Hydrogenovibrio crunogenus: one gene and its partners. The protein of the gene in region 2 interacts with the protein of the main gene of each other region in a pairwise test. Links are inferred from orthologs where the notes say so. Each region holds a gene or a part of one and is shown on either strand. Other genes may lie near its edges.

Evidence for each region. Proteins that work in one complex are often made in the same cells at the same time.
Region 1: the proteins of ndk (region 2) and GHNINEIG_RS08265 interact in binary tests that used the Escherichia coli proteins (3 or more experiments, as listed by UniProt). The link is inferred for Hydrogenovibrio crunogenus from one-to-one orthologs.
Region 3: the proteins of ndk (region 2) and ung interact in binary tests that used the Escherichia coli proteins (3 or more experiments, as listed by UniProt). The link is inferred for Hydrogenovibrio crunogenus from one-to-one orthologs.

What each region holds. Positions count from the first base shown.
Region 1 is NZ_CP032096.1:1,727,283-1,730,111, forward strand. Bases 50-2,801 are described here. They hold GHNINEIG_RS08265 (5-formyltetrahydrofolate cyclo-ligase), read left to right. Parts: upstream 50-1,012; coding sequence 1,013-1,591; downstream 1,592-2,801. Other genes in these bases: GHNINEIG_RS08255 (UPF0149 family protein), read right to left, coding at 50-66; GHNINEIG_RS08260 (cell division protein ZapA), read left to right, coding at 378-629; ilvA (threonine ammonia-lyase, biosynthetic), read right to left, coding at 1,647-2,801. Outside these bases: more of GHNINEIG_RS08255, read right to left, coding at 1-49; more of ilvA, read right to left, coding at 2,802-2,829. UniProt on the Escherichia coli protein: Involved in the removal of 5-formyltetrahydrofolate.
Region 2 is NZ_CP032096.1:698,069-700,896, forward strand. What follows is about bases 61-2,811. They hold ndk (nucleoside-diphosphate kinase), read left to right. Parts: upstream 61-1,098; coding sequence 1,099-1,524; downstream 1,525-2,811. Other genes in these bases: GHNINEIG_RS03240 (Rrf2 family transcriptional regulator), read left to right, coding at 156-584; GHNINEIG_RS03245 (HesB/IscA family protein), read left to right, coding at 618-944; rlmN (23S rRNA (adenine(2503)-C(2))-methyltransferase RlmN), read left to right, coding at 1,568-2,680; GHNINEIG_RS03265 (helix-turn-helix domain-containing protein), read left to right, coding at 2,673-2,811. Also shown: more of GHNINEIG_RS03265, read left to right, coding at 2,812-2,828. UniProt on the Escherichia coli protein: Major role in the synthesis of nucleoside triphosphates other than ATP. The ATP gamma phosphate is transferred to the NDP beta phosphate via a ping-pong mechanism, using a phosphorylated active-site intermediate.
Region 3 is NZ_CP032096.1:392,684-395,750, reverse strand. What follows is about bases 50-3,039. They hold ung (uracil-DNA glycosylase), read left to right. Parts: upstream 50-1,190; coding sequence 1,191-1,889; downstream 1,890-3,039. Other genes in these bases: GHNINEIG_RS01815 (methyl-accepting chemotaxis protein), read left to right, coding at 1,971-3,039; pdxH (pyridoxamine 5'-phosphate oxidase), read left to right, coding at 514-1,164; parE (DNA topoisomerase IV subunit B), read right to left, coding at 50-427. Also shown: more of parE, read right to left, coding at 1-49; more of GHNINEIG_RS01815, read left to right, coding at 3,040-3,067. UniProt on the Escherichia coli protein: Excises uracil residues from the DNA which can arise as a result of misincorporation of dUMP residues by DNA polymerase or due to deamination of cytosine.

The sequences.
Region 1 (2,829 bases), 1.0 Mb from region 2 along the record:
CAAAAACGAAGGCGATTCCAATTCGGGGTACGCTTGCAAAGCGTCATTTATTTGATCAAATTCCATTCAAGACGAATCCATTTTATTTTATTTATTAAAATTCCAAATTCTTTTCAAACTCTCCTCCAAACCTAAAGGAGAAGCTAATTTGCTAGAATTCATGCATTTATGAGCAAATAATACCATGAGCGTTTTGCTTAACCAAATGGACAAGGTCTTTTTAAATTTTTTCTAGGATGACAAACCCAAACGAAATGCGTAATATATAACTTAGATTAAGTTGTGTATCGACTTTGACTGGTTGATTTTGTCACAATGCTTACTGGCTTTTTATTTAACCCCTTTTACGTGAGAATTCCATGCTAACGTTATCTTTAATGAACCACACTTTTGAAGTACCGTGCGAGCCTGAGGACCGTGAACGCTTGATTGAAGCGGCCACCATGTTGGAAGATAAGCTAGACCAAGTCACGACTTTAAAGGGAGAAAGCAAAGTTCTAATGGTGGCGTTAAACTTATGTTACGACCACCTGCAAATGAAACAAGAAACCACACAATATTGCTTACGACTAGACGAACAAATTGAAGATGCCATCACGCAGGTTGCCAACACTTCAAAAGAAAACTGATAACTTCTTCCTTTAATTTAATATCGCTAAATCAAGCACTCCCCTGAGTTTTGCCTTTGTTTATAGAATGTTTTAATTTGTAACCGGTTTCTAATCAAAACAACTGATAAGAAAAACCGCTTTGACCCTATTAATAACTCTATAAATTGTTATAATAATGACTCATACGGACTAGGTTCAAATCCCCTGCCGATAGCTATGATCTCGGGGCCAGAAACTTTAGATGGTGAGAATCTCGCTTATGTCCGAGAATCCTAAGTCTTTAGTCGAGGCTGCCACCTGAACTTAACGGTTCAGGGATTAATGGCCTAGTTCGTATTCCCATTTCTTATTTGAGACATCAGGGTCTCATCGATTTTAGTGACCAACGAGATTCATCCCGCATGAACTTAAGAAATACGTGTCGAGAAAGACGCAACCAGCTGAGCCCTGAGCAACAATTTCATCACGCTAGACAAGCTTCCCATTTATTATTGCGATCCAATTGGCTACAACGCCCCAAACGCATTGCTGTTTATTTTTCACAAGATGGTGAACTCAATACCGACTCACTCATTGACGCACTGTGGCAACGAAATCATCAGGTTTTTTTACCCGTGCTGAAAACCTTACGAGGGCGTCATATGGCATTTGCTGAATATACCCCTGAGAGCGTCTTGGCACCAAATCGTTTTGGTATTTTAGAGCCACAAATCCAGAACCAATATCACTTAACCGGTCAACAACTCGACCTGGTTTTAATGCCGCTGACCTGCTTTGACTTACAAGGACATCGAACAGGGATGGGGGGAGGATTTTATGATCGGACGTTTCAGTTTAAACGCTGGCAAACCCATCGTCATAATCGACCAAAACTGATTGGATGGGCACACGAGTGTCAGAAAGTGGAACACATCCAACCCGAGCCTTGGGACATTCCTTTAGAAGGACTGGTCACTGAAAAGAATCTCTACACGTTTTGAATGAAAAATGACCAGGCCTGGTCATTTTTAGAACCGGATGAATTGTGTTTAAAACCTATTCAATCGGTTTTAAAAATAATTGATACCCAATATTGTCTTGTTCTGAGAAATAACGATAACCTAAGTTATCCAAATACGCTTCAAATGCGGGCTTTTGTTCCGGAGGAACCTGCACCCCGACCAACACGCGACCATAAGCAGCGCCATGGTTTCGATAATGGAATAAACTGATGTTCCATTCTTCACTCATTTGAATTAAAAACTGCAACAATGCGCCGGGACGTTCTGGAAACTGAAAACGATACAGCAACTCATTCTCGACCCCTTTTGCATGGCCACCGACCATAAATCGCAAGTGCAATTTAGCCATTTCATCATCACTCAGGTCTTCCAACTCATAGCCGCATTGCTTTAATTGCTTAATCAACGATTCTTTTTCAGCCGTGCCGCCTTCGGTTCTCACGCCAACAAAAACCACCGCTTTTTGACGATCTGAATAACGATAATTGAATTCTGTAATTGCACGGCGATCTCCAAGTAACTCACAGAAGCGTTTAAAGCTTCCTGGTTTTTCATCAATGGTCACCGCAAAAATGGCTTCGCGTTTTTCACCGATTTCTGTCCGTTCGGAAATATAGCGCAAACCGTCAAAATTCATATTCGCACCACTGACGATCACTGCCATATTCAAGTCGGCCACGCCTTTTTCTTCCACGAACTTTTTCATTCCCGCCAATGCGAGTGCGCCTGCTGGCTCGGCAATCGCACGGGTGTCTTCAAAAATATCCTTAACCGCAGCACAAATCTCATCGGTTTTAACGGTCACCATTTCATCCACACAAGTTTGCGCAATACGAAATGGAATCTCACCGACTTGTGCTACAGCCACGCCATCTGCAAAAATACCAACCGAATTAAGTTTGACCCGCTCTTTCGCTTTAAGGGCTTCGGTCATACAAGCAGCATCTTCTGGCTCAACGCCGACAATGCGGGTTTCAGGAGACACTTGCTTAATAACCGCTGAAATACCTGCAATCAACCCTCCACCACCGACCGGAACGAAAATCACATCAAAAGGTTTGCTTTGGCGCAACATTTCCAATGCAATCGTGCCTTGACCAGCAATCACATCTACATCGTCATAAGGCGGAATATAGGTATAACCATTTTCTTCGCACAATGTTTTAGCATGCGCTGCTGCTTGATCGTAGGCGTCACCGTGCAACACGACTTCCCCA
Region 2 (2,828 bases):
TTTAAATCATTGAGATACCTTGTTTCTGGCGCGAGAAGAAGCAAAGCAGGAAATTCTTGAGTTAAAAGGTAGGTTATTGTAGAATTGATTTACTTATTTAATTAATAGATGATTTGCCTGAGGGTGGTCAGATATTTTCAAAAGGTTTTATTTCTATGAAGCTCACCTCAAAAGGACGTTACGCCGTGACTGCGATGCTTGATATCGCTTTAAACCAGTCAAAAGGCCCGATTACATTAGCCATGATTTCTGAAAGGCAGGATATTTCATTGTCTTATCTGGAGCAGATTTTTGCTAAATTGAAGAAATCTGGGTTGGTTTTGAGTGCGCGTGGGCCAGGTGGAGGCTACCGTTTAAGTCGTGATGCCAACGAGATTTCTGTCAGTGAAGTGATTGGCGCGGTGAATGAAGATCTGGAGCCTAGAAAGTGTCGTGGTAAATCCAATTGTCAAAATGGTGTTCAGTGCTTGTCGCACGAACTTTGGGCAGACTTGAGCGGTATGATTAATGAATTTTTGGATGGCGTAACTTTGCAGCAAATTATTGATCGACGTTCTTCTATCCAGTCTGTTCAATTTGCATGAATTAATTAAAGAAAGAAAAGGTTTGAAGTCAGAATGGCAGTAACATTAACACAAGCAGCGGCAGATCGAGTTAACAGTATGTTAGAGAAAAGGGGCCAAGGTATTGGCTTAAGAGTTGGTACAAAGGTGAGTGGTTGTGCCGGATTTTCTTATGTTGTGGACTATGCCGATGAAATTAGGGACAACGATGAAGTGTTTGAAAGTTTTGGCGTTAAGGTTGTTGTGAATCGAAAAAGCTTGGAACAGATTGATGGTATGGAATTGGATTACGTGAAGGAAAGTCTTTTGAATGAAGGATTTGAATTTAATAATCCTCGTGTAAAAGACAGTTGTGGCTGTGGAGAGTCCTTTACCGTTTAAGCATTTTAACCGCATGCCCGCAAAAAGCCCCAGGTAGTTTACCGGGGCTTTTTTGTTTAAAACGAAATTTTATTAACATAAAAAGCCTTTTTTCTGCAATGTTTTTATCAGATTGTTAAAATAACTCTCTTATACGAATATTAGGAAAGCAAATATGCTGGAAAGAACTTTTTCGATTATTAAACCGGATGCAGTAAAGCGTAATCTGATTGGTCAGATTGTCTCTAAACTTGAGCAAAATGGATTGAAGATCATTGCGTCAAAAATGGTTTTTTTGACGGTTCAAGAAGCAAAAGGGTTCTATGCAGAACACGATGGGAAACCTTTTTTTGATACTTTAATTAAAAATATGACGGCAGGTCCCATTATTGTTCAAGTCTTAGAAGGCGATGATGCAATAGCAAAAAATCGTGAAATCATGGGGCCAACCGACCCGGAAAAGGCACCGGCAGGGTCTATTCGTAAAGAATATGCTATCTCAATGCAGCAGAATTCAGTCCATGGTTCTGACTCTCCTGAAAGTGCACAAAGAGAAATTAGCTATTTTTTCAGTGAGATTGAAGTTTTTTCAGCACCTTAAAATGAAAATGTGCTCAATAGAATTGCGGGCAAGTAGGTATTAAGTGACGGATAAGATAAAAAATAAAGTCGATTTACTCGGTATGGATCGTACTGAATTAACAGAGTTTTTTGCCAGTATTGGCGAAAAGCCGTTTCGTGCCGGCCAGGTAATGAAGTGGATTCATCAGTTCGGTGTCAGTGACTTTGAAGAAATGACCAATATCAGCAAGTCGCTTAGAGACAAACTGTCGAAAACAGCGCTTATTCGCACGCCTAAAATTGTTTCGGAGCAACGTTCGGCAGACGGTACCATTAAATGGTTGTTAGAAGTTGATAATCATAATTGTGTTGAAGCAGTCTTTATCCCTGAAAAGTCACGTGGGACTCTGTGTATCTCTTCCCAGGTAGGGTGTGCACTGGAATGCAGTTTCTGCTCAACCGGACAGCAAGGTTTTAACCGAAACTTAGAAAACTGGGAAATTGTTGCTCAGATGTGGGTTGCCAACAAAGCTCTAGGCTGTAAACCTAAAGAAGAGCGTATTATCTCCAATGTGGTTTTTATGGGAATGGGTGAACCGCTGTTAAACGTAAAACACACCTTTCCAACAGCCCGTATTTTGATGGATGATAATGCTTATGGCTTGTCCAAGCGCCGTGTGACGATCAGTACGGCCGGAGTTGTGCCGGCCATTGACAAGATCAAAGAGTCTTTGGACGTTAGTTTGGCGATTTCACTGCATGCTCCTAATAATACCTTACGTGATGAGTTGGTTCCAATTAATAAGAAGTACCCGCTTGAAGTACTGATGCCAGCTTTACATCGTTATGTGGAAGGCGGTCACAGCAAGAAGCATGTGACGGTTGAATACGTAATGCTGGATCATGTGAACGATCGACTGGAGCATGCTCAACAGTTAATTGAACTGCTTGGCGATTTGCCTTGTAAAGTGAATTTAATTCCTTTCAATCCTTTCCCGAATACCGATTATCAACGTTCTTCAAATAATGCTGTGCATCGTTTTAAGGACGCCTTGATGGAAGCGGGGGTGAATTGTACTGTTCGCCGTACGCGTGGCGATGATATTGATGCGGCATGTGGACAACTTGCAGGCAAAGTTAAAGACAGAACCAAACGAACTCTTCAAACTGTTAACTTGGATAAATTACATGGCTAATGAAGCGCACCAAGAATCTACTTCTGATGAAAGCCCCGTCTTTACGGATCTCAGTCGAGCATTGAAAGCGGCTAGAGAGCAGAAAAAGCTATCTGTAAGTGATGTGGCGGAGCAATTAAAAATAGCATCGTCTCATATTCAATATTTT
Region 3 (3,067 bases), 310 kb from region 2 along the record:
GCTCGAAGGCAATCTGGTGTAATTTCCCATCGCGCTTGATTTGAATTTCTACCCGCTTGGACAGGGCATTCACTACAGAAATCCCGACACCATGCAAACCACCGGAAAATTGGTAGGCTTTGTTGGAGAATTTTCCCCCTGCATGAAGCTTCGTTAAAATGACTTCCACCCCAGGCATTCCCTGTTCGGGGTGAATATCCACTGGCATCCCACGACCATCATCTTCAACGGCAATCGAACCATCCGCATAGTGCGTCACAATGATTTTACTGGCATGGCCGGCAATCGCCTCATCCACACTGTTATCAATGACTTCTTGCGCTAAATGGTTCGGACGCGTGGTGTCCGTATACATCCCCGGCCTTTTTCGAACTGGATCCAATCCGGTTAAAACCTCTATTTCGGAAGCATTATAGTTTTCGCTCACGTATGGGAACTCCTGGTGGTAAGAAAATTTAAGTTGAGTTATATTACCCCGTAACTAAAAAGGATTCAAACAGGAACGTCTTACCTATGCCAAATAGAGATTATCACGCTGAAAGACGTGAATATGGATTTGCCGCTCTAAGACGAGCAGACTTGCAAGCAGACCCTTTCCATCAGTTTTCAGACTGGATGGAAACCGCGCTTGAAAAAACACAACAAGATGCCACTGCGATGAGCATCTCAACTGTCAGCGCCGACGGTCAGCCTCATAGTCGTATTGTGTTATTAAAAGCCTTTAACTCAGATGGATTTATTTTTTATACACATTATGACAGTGATAAAGGTCAGCAAATCGATCAAAATGCCAAAGCCGCTTTATTATTCTTCTGGCCGGAACTGGATCGACAAATTCGAATTGAAGGCACGCTACAAAAAGTGCCTCGCGAAACCTCTGAAGCCTATTTTTACAGTCGTCCCAAAGACAGTCAGCTTGCGGCGTCAATTTCAAACCAGAGCCAGCCGGTAGCCAGCCGTGATATCTTGGAAGCCAAGCTGGAAGAAGCCATGTCTCACTCTGAGCAATCCTTGACCTGCCCAGCGCATTGGGGTGGGTATCAACTCAACCCTTGTTATTTTGAATTTTGGCAAGGGCGTCCCAGCCGGTTACACGATCGTTTTCGTTATCAACGTCTTTCCAAAAACGACCAGGCCTGGCAAATTACCCGCCTAAACCCTTAGTTCAGATGACCACAATAGAGGTTTTTATGCCTGATCAAAAGATCCAACTCGATGAATCTTGGCTTAACGTTATTGGCGAAGAGTTTGAAAAACCGTATATGCAGCAGCTTAAAACCTTTTTGTTAGAAGAAAAAGCTGCCGGCAAACAAATACTCCCGAAAGCAGGTCTTTGGTTTAACGCATTGAACAGCACCCCTTTCGAAGACGTTAAAGTGGTGATTTTAGGGCAAGACCCTTACCCTACGCCGGGGCATGCGCACGGGTTGAGTTTTTCCGTGTTGCCGGGCGTAAAACCGCTTCCAAAATCGTTGCTTAATATCAATAAAGAGCTACTTGATGATTTGAACATAGACAATACTCATTGTGGATATTTACAATCTTGGGCCGATCAAGGAGTATTATTGCTCAATGCGGTGCTCACCGTTGAAGCCGGTCAAGCCAATGCGCACCAAAACAAAGGTTGGGAACAATTCACCGATGCCATCATTCACGCTCTGTCCTCACAGCGCCAGAATATTGTTTTTATCCTATGGGGGGCTTATGCACAGAAAAAAGGCAAAATCATCGACCCGGCTCGCCATTTCATCATAAAAAGCCCACACCCTTCCCCCTTATCAGCCTATCGTGGTTTTTTTGGTAGCAGGCCCTTTTCCAAGACAAATCAATATCTTTCCAGCCATAACATCCCTCATATAAATTGGCAGCTCCCGAATAAAATCTTTTGATATGAATGGCTTAAAAAATCATTAGAATGATTTCCTCAAATAAATATAACTACTAAATTTTTTGCACTTAGGAATATCTGAATGAAAAAGCCAACGCTTTGGAGCCGAACCAAAATATCCACATTGAGTAATCTGCTACTGGTCATGATGGCCGGTGCCGGCATTTTTTTCACGTTTGCTTTTAGCTTACTTCACCACGAAATTTTTTTGGTTCAACAAGACTGGCAAACATTACACCCCCTGTTATTAAATACCTCTGCACAATCAACCCCTTCTGAAATCGTTCAGCTTTCACACCACCTGACAGAAAACTTGGCTTGGATGAGCCAGCTCACACTCATTTTTATTATTGCGGTACTGATTGCCGTTGGGGCTTTTTTTATTTTGATGTACAACACCCTGATGAATAAAATTGTACGTCCGTTGAAAACCCTGGAAAAAGGGATTTTACAAATTACTTCATCCAATGATTTTTCAAAAACGATTTCTATCAAACACCCGGATGAAGTCGGGCAAGTTTCTCAAAGTTTTAATCAACTGTCGCAAAACTTAAAAAGTATTTTTGACCAAATTAATGAACGACTGGCTGAAGTGGCCGATGGCAAGTTTGATATTCGCTGTGATGTTGAAGTGTATGGCGACTTAGAAACCCTTAAAAACAATGTCAATGCGTCAATTGGCAGCGTTGAACTGACAATGACTTCTTTGGAATCTGTCTCCCAAGCCATTGCCCAAGGCGATTTTTCTGTTCGAATGGATCAAAATGTCAAAGGCAGCCTCAGGAAAAATGTTGATTTTGCCATGCAGCAGATGGATCAAATCATTGACCAAATCAACCAGGTGATGCGTAAAGTCAATCACGCAGATTACAGTCAACGCGTCGACATAGAAACACATGGGCGCTTGACGGAATTGAAAACATTCATTAACCAAACAGTAGATACCGTTTCAATTAGTATTCAAGCGCTTAACCAAGCCGTTGATTCCCTTCATCAAGGCAATCTCACACATCAAATTGAGACCCCCTTTAAAGGAGAGCTTAACTTACTTAAGGAAAACCTAAATGGGACCACTTCCTATCTAAACAACACCATTACTCAGGTCATGGACTGCTCAACGGACGTCAACAGTGGCATTGAACAAATTGCACAAGGCAATCAAGACCTGTCTCATCGAAC